DNA from 3 places in the Microbispora sp. H10836 genome. Region 3 is predicted to be linked to each of the others. Evidence: riboswitches for the same ligand, from Rfam matches in the RefSeq annotation. Region 3 holds a riboswitch; each other region holds the start of a gene.
The links. A riboswitch is a leader RNA that binds a small molecule or an ion and turns the genes downstream of it on or off. The one in region 3 is predicted to bind cyclic di-AMP.

Region 1 (3,268 bases), on a different contig from region 3:
GAAGAACCCGGGATGCCCAGGTTCGCTCCGTCATTGCGTGACGCCCGGCGGCGGAAGCCTCTGACACGACCGCTCAGCGGACCTATGTCCGCTCCAGCGGCGGACGCCACGACAGTGCGGCGAGAAGTGTGTCCGGCCGCCTTCCCAGGGGACCGCGCGGCCTCGCGACCGGCAGGAGGCCCGGGAGGCATGACCGGCATCCGGCCGGGCACGTCTCCCGAGGCGGACGGCGAGCGGAGGGCGTCGCGGTCCGGTCACGCGGAGGGACTCGCTGCGGAACAGGTCCCGCGACTCCCGGGGTGCCTCCGCGTGCCGGGCCGCCGCTCCGCTCCGGCCCGATCACCGTGTCCGGACGAAAACGGAGGTGGTTGTGATGAGGGGACGCGTGCTGCCCTCGGCCCTGCTGGCGGCCGGTCTGCTGAGCGGCATGGGCGGGTACGGCGCCGCCGCCTTCGCCGGCACGCCGGCCCTGCCCGCCGCCCCGGCCGCCACGACGCCGGCGGCCGACCACAACGAGCATGACGTCATGTTCGCCCAGATGATGATCCCGCATCATCGTCAGGCGGTGGAGATGTCGAAGCTGGCCGAAAGCCGGGCGGCCGACGCCCGGGTCAAGCGGCTCGCCGAGCGGATCAAGGCCGCCCAGGCTGCCGAGATCCAGGCGATGAGCGGCTGGCTCACCGCCTGGGGCGAACGGGTGCCCGATGAGAGCGCCGCGCCGGCCCACCACGCCATGCCCGGCATGATGTCCCCCGAGGACATGCGGCGCCTCGAAGGCCTGTCCGGACGGCCCTTCGACCGGGCCTTCCTCACGATGATGATCCGGCACCACGATGGCGCCGTGACCATGGCACGGGACGAACTGCGCGCCGGAGCGTACGAGCCGGCCCGGCGGATGGCGACGTCCGTCGTCTCCAGCCAGTCGGCCGAGATCAAGGAGATGAAGCGCCTCCTGGAGTGAGGCGGCCGCCGCCCGGCCGCCGCCCCTGCGACGCGGGCTCGCGGGAGATCACCGGGTGCGGCGCCTGCGGTGCCGTCCGCCGGAGGGCGCCGCCGCGGCCTTGACCCGGAGCCCGGTCACGGCGGTGGAGACCACCGCGAAGAGCAGACCGGCCGGCAGGACGGCGTCACCCGGCGACCACACGACGTCGGGAGACTGCCCCTGTTGCGCCGCCATGTTCCTGGTGGCCGGCCCGGCCGGACCCTGGACACTGGCGTTCACCGCGGCCACGGGCTGGACCGTCACCGGCGCCTTCGGCGTCGCCTTGACCTTGCGCGGCAGGCCGTACCCGACGATCTTGCTCTTGTCGCGCACCTTCCGCTTCAGCCAGACGCCGTCGACGTTGCCCTCGATGGTGTGGACCTTCCCGCCCGCGACCTTCTCGACCACGCCGACGTGGTCGATGTCGCGGACGTTCTTGGTTCCCGACCAGTCGAAGAAGACCACGGCGCCCGGCTCGGGCTTGTCGCTCCAGGCGTGCTGCTTCTTGAACCACTTGGCGTGCCGCGTGGTCAGCGCGAACTCGCCGACGTGGTCCTGCACCCCGGCCCGGTTCGCCGCCCAGGAGACGAACATGTCGCACCAGGGTGCGGTCTTGAAGTCGGGGTCCTTGGCCACGTTGTCGGCGTACCATTCGCCGAACTTCGTATGTTTTCCCGCTCGTTCGCGGTAGCCCAGTTCCGGGCGGACGGCGTCGAGCAGCTGTCGAGCTATGGGATCGCTGGAAATCGGAGGCTCCTCATGGCGCGCTTCGAGACATGACGAACCGGCCCACCGGGCGTGACGGCATGACGGCATGGCCGTACGAGGGCACGGCCTCGCGGCGGGGCGGAATCAGAAACGGGAGATGTGGCAGCCCGTCACGGGCGCGCCATCACCCCGGAAGCCTGGAGACGTTCCAGGGCGGGCATGCGGTCCGTCGATGCGACGCGGACCGGATCGGCAGGTGGAGCCGACACTCCACGCGCTCTCCTCTCCTTGGCCGCCTACCGGGTTAGCTGACGGGTTCGGGCCAGGAGTAGCCCTACCGGATGGTCCGGATTCACCCCAAGAGACATGGGTCCCCGGTTCCCGGGATGAATGACGTCCGGGATTCGGCGGTCGCCGGTCGTCCTCGGGTTGAGGACCGCACACCGGCGCGACACGGGAAGCATAGTAGATAACAAGTAAGACACGGCCCAAAAACCGGCAAATGGCCCCATTCGGGCCGGTGTCGCGCGACACTTCCGCTGGTCCTCGCGGTCGCGGTCCGCCCTCGGTGAGATACGCCACACACCCGTACGGCACGCGCGCCCGGACGCCCGATCGGGTCAGAGCCGCCGCGCCCGGGCGCGGCGTCACTCGCCCGGGCGGCAGTCCCGCACCCCGCCGCGCTCGCAGCGGCCCGACATCGCCTCCGCGGAAACTTAGTTAGCAAAAGAAACTACTATCGTGAGCTTCCGGACGCGGCCACGCCGCCGGCCGCGCGCGACCCGATTCCAGGGAAGGACCCCAATGACCGACGCGATGTGGGCCGGCACGGTCGCCGTCACCGGACACGAAGGCGCCGAGCTCGAGGCGTACGCCGCCCGGCCGCTCGATACCGGCCCTCACGGCGGGGTTGTGGTGATCCACCACCTGCCCGGGTACGACGAGGCCACCAAGGAGGTCGTGCGCAGGTTCGCCGCACACGGATACGCGGCCATCTGCCCCAACCTGTACTCCCGCGAGGGCGCCGGTGTCAGCCCGGACGACCAGGCCGCGGCGGCCCGGGCCAAGGGGGGCGTCCCGGACGAGCAGCTCGTCGGCGACGTCGCGGGCGCCGCGGCCTACCTCAAGGGCCTGGAGCACGCCAACGGCAGGATCGGTGTCATCGGCTACTGCTCCGGCGGCCGGCAGACGTTCCTGGCCGCCTGCTCGCTCCGGATCGACGCGGCCGTCGACTGTTACGGGGCCTTCGTGGTCACCGCGCCGCCCGCCGACTTCCCGCTCAAGGCCGAGCCGCTGATCTCCCGGGCCGCCGACCTGTCCTGCCCGCTGCTCGGGCTCTTCGGCGCGGCCGACAGGTTCCCCTCGCCGGACGAGGTCGCGGTGCTCGACGCCGAGCTGACGAGACTCGGCAAGGAACACGAGTTCCACGTCTACCCGGACGCCGGCCACGCGTTCTTCTCCGTGGACCGGCCGAACTACCGACCCGCCGCCGCAGTGGAGGGCTGGAAGAAGATCTTCGGTTTCTTCGGCCGCCACCTCGCCGCCTGAGGAGGACCAGATGTGCACCTATCTCACCGA
Region 2 (3,268 bases), on a different contig from region 3:
TACGAGCCGTGGACGGAGAAAACGAGCAAATCGTCCGGGTGACGGAGTGAACTGATCCTCTCCCCCGGACGTCATCCTCATGACGGAAGGGGAGGCGTTGTGCGTACCGTGTTCGTCTCGGGGATGACGGCGCTCGCGCTGGCGTGCGCGCCTGCCGTGGCGGCCTCCGGCGTGACCCACGAGGGCGGCCGGGCCGGGGAGACCGCCGCGTGGCGGCTGGCCAGGGTGAACACCCTGCCCGGTGACGACGTCCTCGACGACGTGGCGGTCCTGGGCGACGGGTCGGTGTGGGCGGCCGGTCACCGGGTCGCGAACGGGAAGCAGCGGGGCCTGGTCCAGTGGTACGACGGCCGGGCGTGGCAGGTGGTCCCCGGCACCCCGTCGTACGAACTGAAGGCCGTGACGGCCACCTCGAACAGGAACGTGTGGGTCTTCGGCCAGGGGAAGGCCGCCCGGTGGAACGGCCGCGCGTGGACCGCTTTCTCGCTGGGCGGCGCGTTCTCGGCAACGGACGCCGACGCGACGGGCGCGAAGGACGTCTGGGCGGTGGCCGGGTCCTCGGCCTCGGCCAGGCACTGGAACGGGTCCTCGTGGAGGAGCGTCCGTCTGCCGGCCCACGCCGCCGCCGTCGACGCGTACAAGGCCCGCGACGTCTGGGCGGCGGGGACCAAGGGCGACCGTCCCGCTGTCATGCGGTGGAACGGGAAGTCCTGGGCGCTGGTGCCCACACCCGCGATCAAGCTGCCCGCTCCCGACGCCGTCGCGTTCCTCGACGACATCGCCGTCGTGAGCCCGGGGAACGTGTGGGCCGTCGGCGGCGTCACCTGGGAGGGCGCGAACGACGAGGGTGACGACGTCACCTACAACCGCACTCTGGTGATGCGCTGGAACGGCACGTCGTGGGCCACCTCGGTCGGCAGCGCCAACGCGCAGCCGTACACGGAGGTGGAGCCCGACGGCAAGGGCGGCGTGTGGGTCGTGCAGGGCAACTGGAACCCCACTCTGTGGCATGTCACGGGCTCGGCGTGGAGGAGCGTCCCCCTCCCGCGGAAGGCGGGCACCGACGCCGTCCTGTTCTCGATCGCGCGCAGGCCGGGGACGGCGGCACTGTGGGGTGCGGGTTTCACCGTGCCGCAGGGCGACCCCGACGACCCCTCGGCCAACGGCACGTTCTGGCGTACGCGCTGACCGGCTCGTCCGCGGACACCGCCGGCTCTCGTTCTCGAGCGCGCCCCGGGCGCCCGGCGTTCTTCCGGGATGCACTCCGGTGGGTCTCCGGAGTCGAACAGCCCGCGCGACGTCGCGGTGATCTTCACGACGCCGAGGGCTTCCCACCGGCCCTCGCGCAGGTGTGACGAGCACCACGTTTCCCCGAGCGCGAGGCCCTGACCTGCAGTTATGCGGGATTGATCCTTTTTATGGGCTTCTTACCCTTTATGTGCCCTTTGCCCCAATATGGGGGAGCTTGGTAGTTTCCTTGCCCTGCGACGGCGGCGTACCCCATGACGCCGCCGTCGCGAACCGGCTCCGCCGTGCTTGAAAACGAAAATCCACAGTCACCGCCGCCATGTCCTCTCCGCCCCCCGATGGCGCCGGTGACGCCGAATCCGTGCAGCAAGGAGGCACGGAGCCGGGGAACCAGTCGACCTTCGTACGAAGGTCCGGGGTGAATCGGCGCGCCGAGCGCCGTAGGGCGACTTCCCTGCCCGAATCCGTCAGCTAACCCGGTAGGCGCAAGCGGAAGACTCTAGGAGAGACCCCCTGTCTACCAACCCCGCCACTCTGTCCCGCATCGCCCGCGTCACGATCGGTGGCGTCGCGCTGACCGCGTCTGTAGCGGCCTTCGGCGCGCTGCCCGCGGCCGCCGCGCCGGGGACGGTCACGGCACCACAGCCCGCCTCGACGCTCATCCCGCCGCAGCCCCCCGCGACGGGAGCCACCCCGGACACCGCCGCGGCGACCACGACGGCGACCACGGCAGCCACCACTGCTGAGGCCACCCCGAACGCCGCCGCGGACAAGAAGCTCAGCAAGTCCGCTCTGCAGCAGGAGAAGGCCAAGCGCGCCATCAAGGTGGCGAAGAAGCAGCTCGGCGATCCCTACGTGTGGGGCGCCACAGGCCCCCGGGCGTTCGACTGCTCCGGGCTGGTCCAGTTCGCCTGGCGCAAGGCCGGGATCAAGCTCCCGCGTACGACGTGGTCGATGCTCAACGCCGTCAAGAAGAAGGTCTCCCTGGCGCACCTCAAGCCTGGCGACCTCGTCTTCACCAGCGGCGGCGGCCACGTGGGCATGTACATCGGGCACAAGAAGGTGATCAACGCCCCGCACAGCGGAGCGGTGGTCCGGGTCGACAGCCTCAAGGGCTACTGGAGGAGCGGCTTCCTCACCGCCGTACGCCCGGGGGTCTGACACCGGGCGCGAGGATGACGATTCCCCGGCGGAGATGTCCCGGCGCGTGCCGTCGCCGCCCGTCTCCGCCGGGGACGCCCGGGAAACCTCCGGTCGGGCGAACCGACCGGAGGTCTCACGAGCCCTTGATCACACCATCAGCGCTGCAGCGTCAGCACGCCCGGCCGGTAGGGCAGGAGGCCGTAGTCGCCGCCGGAGCTGGGGCTGCGACCCTGGTAGAGCAGCTGCAGGTTGCAGGGGTCGACGGTCTTGGTCTGGTCGGGGTTGTTGCGGACCAGGTCGCCGTGACTGATGTCGTTGGTCCAGGTGGCGCCGCTGTTGGCCTTGCCGGCGAACGGGTTGCTCTCGCTCGTGGCCTGCGGGGTCCACGAACCGCCCAGGCTGGTGGCCGTGTAGGAGCGGAAGTAACGGCCCTGCGAGCCGATCGACTCGACGAGCATCAGGTACTTGTTCTGGCCCTGGAGCTTGTAGACCTCGACGCCTTCGAACAGGTTGTTCGTCGTGTCGCTCATGATCGTGGTGTAGTTCGAGCCGAAGTTGCCCGGGAAGTTCCCGATGGGCATGCTCGACCGGTAGATCTTGCCGTTGTCCCCGGCGAAGAACAGGTACATGTTCTGGCCGTCACCGATGAGCGTCTGGTCGATGGGGCCGGTGCCGGAGCCGGTGATGCTCGCGGTGGACAGGGTCTGCTGCGCCGACCAGCCGTTGGGGTTGCTGGGGTCGCTGGAGGTCCGGTAGGAGAAGGCGGTCCCGCCCCACTGGTAGGCCAGCACCCAGATGTTCTTGGGAGCGAAGTAGAACAGCGTGGGCGCGACGGCCGAGAAGTTCATCGTGTTCTGGCTGGCCGAGGCCATGTCGG
Region 3 (3,268 bases):
TAACCTTGCTGCGGTCCCGTCTGGCCATAGCCCTGCTGGCCGTACTGCTGCTGCCCGTAGCCCTGCTGCGGGGCCTGCTGGCCGTACTGCTGCTGGCCCTGCTGAGCCCCGTAGCCCTGCTGCTGGCCGTAGCCGCCCTGGGCGGCGTCGTAGCCGGGCGGCTGCTGCGGGCCCGTGTTTTGCCCCGTGTGGCGATAGTTGACGACCGTGACGTCAGGGTCGTAGTCCTGGGCCTGTCTGTCCGTGCCGTACCCGGGGTTCGATGACGGCGGTGGCGTTCCGTCCGACTCGTCCTGTGGGTACGGCGGCTGTCCGGTGCTCACCGTGTCACCTCGTTTCGAAGACGCATGCGCCGCACGTCCGTAGCACACGCTGATATTGCCAAAAGTAGCGACAGGTGTAACAACAGTCACCTTTGCGGACACTGACAATTCACGTCAAGATCATTACCTGCCGGACCGTGAACGGCGGTCAACGGCGGTCGAGGTGCAGCAACATCCGGGTGTTCCCCAGAGTGTTCGGCTTGACGTGCTCCAAATCGAGGAACTCGGCGACACCCTCGTCGTACGACGCGAGCAGTTCCGCGTACACCTCGGGAGAGACCGGCGTGCCCTGAATGGGCCGGAAGCCGTGCCGGGCGAAGAACTCGACCGCGAACGTGAGGCAGAAGACCCTCCGCACGCCGAGGTCCCGGGCGGTCTCGATGAGCGCGGCGACGATCCGGTGGCCGATGCCCCCACCGCGCACCGTGGGGTCCACGGCGACGGTCCTGATCTCGGCGAGGTCCTCCCACAGCACGTGCAGCGCGCCGCAGCCGACGATCTGCCCGTCCACCACCGCGACCCAGAACTCCTGCACGTCCTCGTAGAGCGTCACCGTGCTCTTCTTGAGCAGTCGGGGCCCGACGCCCGAGTACGCGTCGACGAGACGCCGGATCGCCCGGACGTCCGGCGTCCTGGCCCGGCGCACCGTCACGGCCGTGGCACCCGAACCACTGGATGTCTGCGCGGCGACCTGCTCCATGAGCGGCCAGCCTAGCCGGACGGCGTCCGATCCCTCGCAGTCGGCACGAACGACCTCTGCGGATAACGGTCATTCCCAAACGCCGTACCCGACATGAGATCTGACCCTCTGTAGCCGCCAGGATACGGAAGAACGCCCGGCCGTCCGTTAGGACCACGATCCGGTTCGTCCCACTTTTTCCGGCAGCCCGCGCGGCACGTGCAACACCTCAGATCGCTCCAAACGCAGGTGAAAGCGGACGTACCACCATTGAGTCCGTGACCCAGCTGTGATCATTTGGTTGTCAAACGTAGACGGGTTTCGGAGTTCTGGTTGAGCAAGAACTCGCCGTGCACTATCGTCCAGCGACGATGCCGGTCATCGTGAGCGCTCACGGCGACCGGGCGCCGAATCTTCGAAGCACCGAGTGCGGAGGGGAGCCGGGGACCCAACTGCAGGATCAGGATCGGTTCGGTCTCAGATCGTCAAGGGGTGAATCCACCAAGGTAGGGCTACTCCGGCCCGAACCCGTCAGCTAACCCGGTAGGCGCTCAGTAGTGCCCCGCCACATGGCCGTGCTCCACCACGGCCTGCCGCGGGGCACATGTGGGAGAGGAGCTCGGTTGCGCACGCGTGGAGGACGGCCGGCGGGCAGGCACGCCCGCCGCCGACGGTCCGGATCCGGCACGGCCGGTCCGGGTGCCATCCGCCGATTGGCGTTCGTCGGCGTCGCGCTCACCGCGATCACGTTCGGCGCCCCGGTGGTCCGCGCCACCGCCGACCCCAAGCCGAGCCTCAAAGAGCTCACGGAACAGGTCGAGAGCCTCTACACCGAGATCGAGAGCCTCACCGAGCAGTACAACGGCGAGCGCGTGCGCCTGAAGGCGGCCGAGCGGTCCGCCGAGCTCGCCAAGAAGAACCTCGCCAAGAGCGAGGCCGAGCTGGAGGTCCGCCGGCAGAAGGCCAGCGCCCTCGCGCAGCACTCCTACATGACCAACGGGCTCGGCAACGCGCTCGTGCTCATCGACAGCAACGTCGACCCGCGGAAGTACCTGAGCCAGGCCTCCACGACGTACGCGCTGGAGCTGCAGGAGAGCCAGGAGGTCGCCGAGGTCACCAAGGCCATGGACGCCGCCGCGCGGGCCAGGGAGAGCGCGTCGGCCCGGCAGGCCGAGGTCAAGAAACTGCTCGCCGGCCTCGACTCCCGCCGCGACAAGATCACCAAGCTGATCAAGAAGACCGAGAGCAGCCTCTACCGGCAGGTCTCCCGCACGGTCGGCAGCGAGACGCGCAGCCGGATGTCGTTCCCCATCGTGGGCGACGGCAAGGCCGCCCAGGCGGCGCGCTGGGCCCTCAGGCAGCAGCTCAAGCCGTACGTGTGGGGCGCCGAGGGCCCGGGCTCCTTCGACTGCTCGGGCCTGGTCATGGCGGCCTACCAGTCCGTCGGCGTCAGCCTGCCCCACTACACGGGCGACCAGTGGACGGCCGGCACGCACATCTCCCGCGACCAGCTCCGCCCGGGAGACCTGGTGTTCTTCTACTCCGACCTGCACCACGTGGGCCTTTACATCGGCGGTGGCTACATGATCCACGCGCCGCGCACGGGAGACGTCATCCACATCGCCAAGATCGCCGGACGGCCGTTCGCGGGAGCGGTGCGCGTCGCCGACTGAGCCGCGACGCCGGCACCACGCGACCCGGAGCGCACCCCGGCCGAGCCGCGCCGCCGAGATCGCGCGACCCGGAGCGCATGCCGGTTGAGCCGCCCTCGCCGGCGGCGCCGCTCCTCGACATCGCCGCTTTCTCCGGCGTCTTTCCGCGACGTCGTGCGATCCGGAGCGCGGTCAGATGAGGCGGCGGCGCGCCGCCCAGGCGACGGCCTCGATCGCCGTCGCGACGCCGATGCGGTCGCAGATGCACCGCAGCCGGCGCCGCACCGTGCGCCCGCTGACGTCGAGACTGCGGCCCACACGGTCGGCGGTCACGCCCTTGGCCAGCTCCGCGAGAAGAAGCAAGTCCTCTTCGGTGAGACCGGCACGATCAAAATCCGAGGTGAGACTGTCACCTCGGTAGACGACCTCGGGAACACCCATCGTCCGCCCTCCCCCACGACGATGATTCGTCGGCCCACCCTCCAGGGACGGTAAACGCCTGCCGCGAAGGTCGTCAAGGTTGGGAGTCGACCCGCCGGTCGTACGTCTCCCGGGCCCGCCTCGGCGTCCTCCGTGTGGACCCCGGCCCACCGCCCGATCGCTTCCAGCGGCGG

Region 1: it holds a riboswitch for cyclic di-AMP, as region 3 does, so the genes downstream of both, HHX30_RS18275 (CHAP domain-containing protein) here and HHX30_RS39065 (C40 family peptidase) in region 3, are expected to answer to the same signal.
Region 2: it holds a riboswitch for cyclic di-AMP, as region 3 does, so the genes downstream of both, HHX30_RS08405 (C40 family peptidase) here and HHX30_RS39065 (C40 family peptidase) in region 3, are expected to answer to the same signal.

The regions. Positions count from the first base shown of each region.
Region 1 is NZ_JABBWU010000009.1:119,843-123,110, forward strand. Features, by position in the region: gene HHX30_RS18270 (DUF305 domain-containing protein) at 374-961, shown strand; gene HHX30_RS18275 (CHAP domain-containing protein) at 1,010-1,618, opposite strand; cyclic di-AMP (ydaO/yuaA leader) riboswitch at 1,968-2,110, opposite strand; gene HHX30_RS18280 (dienelactone hydrolase family protein) at 2,495-3,238, shown strand; gene HHX30_RS18285 (DUF6295 family protein) at 3,249-3,268, shown strand, end outside.
Region 2 is NZ_JABBWU010000003.1:203,049-206,316, reverse strand. Features, by position in the region: gene HHX30_RS08415 (hypothetical protein) at 1-42, shown strand, start outside; gene HHX30_RS08410 (hypothetical protein) at 100-1,188, shown strand; cyclic di-AMP (ydaO/yuaA leader) riboswitch at 1,590-1,749, shown strand; gene HHX30_RS08405 (C40 family peptidase) at 2,074-2,409, shown strand; gene HHX30_RS08400 (non-reducing end alpha-L-arabinofuranosidase family hydrolase) at 2,547-3,268, opposite strand, start outside.
Region 3 is NZ_JABBWU010000038.1:3,214-6,481, forward strand. Features, by position in the region: partial or broken gene HHX30_RS39055 (hypothetical protein) at 1-266, shown strand, start outside; gene HHX30_RS39060 (amino-acid N-acetyltransferase) at 472-1,023, opposite strand; cyclic di-AMP (ydaO/yuaA leader) riboswitch at 1,414-1,567, shown strand; gene HHX30_RS39065 (C40 family peptidase) at 1,716-2,675, shown strand; gene HHX30_RS39070 (LuxR C-terminal-related transcriptional regulator) at 2,847-3,095, opposite strand.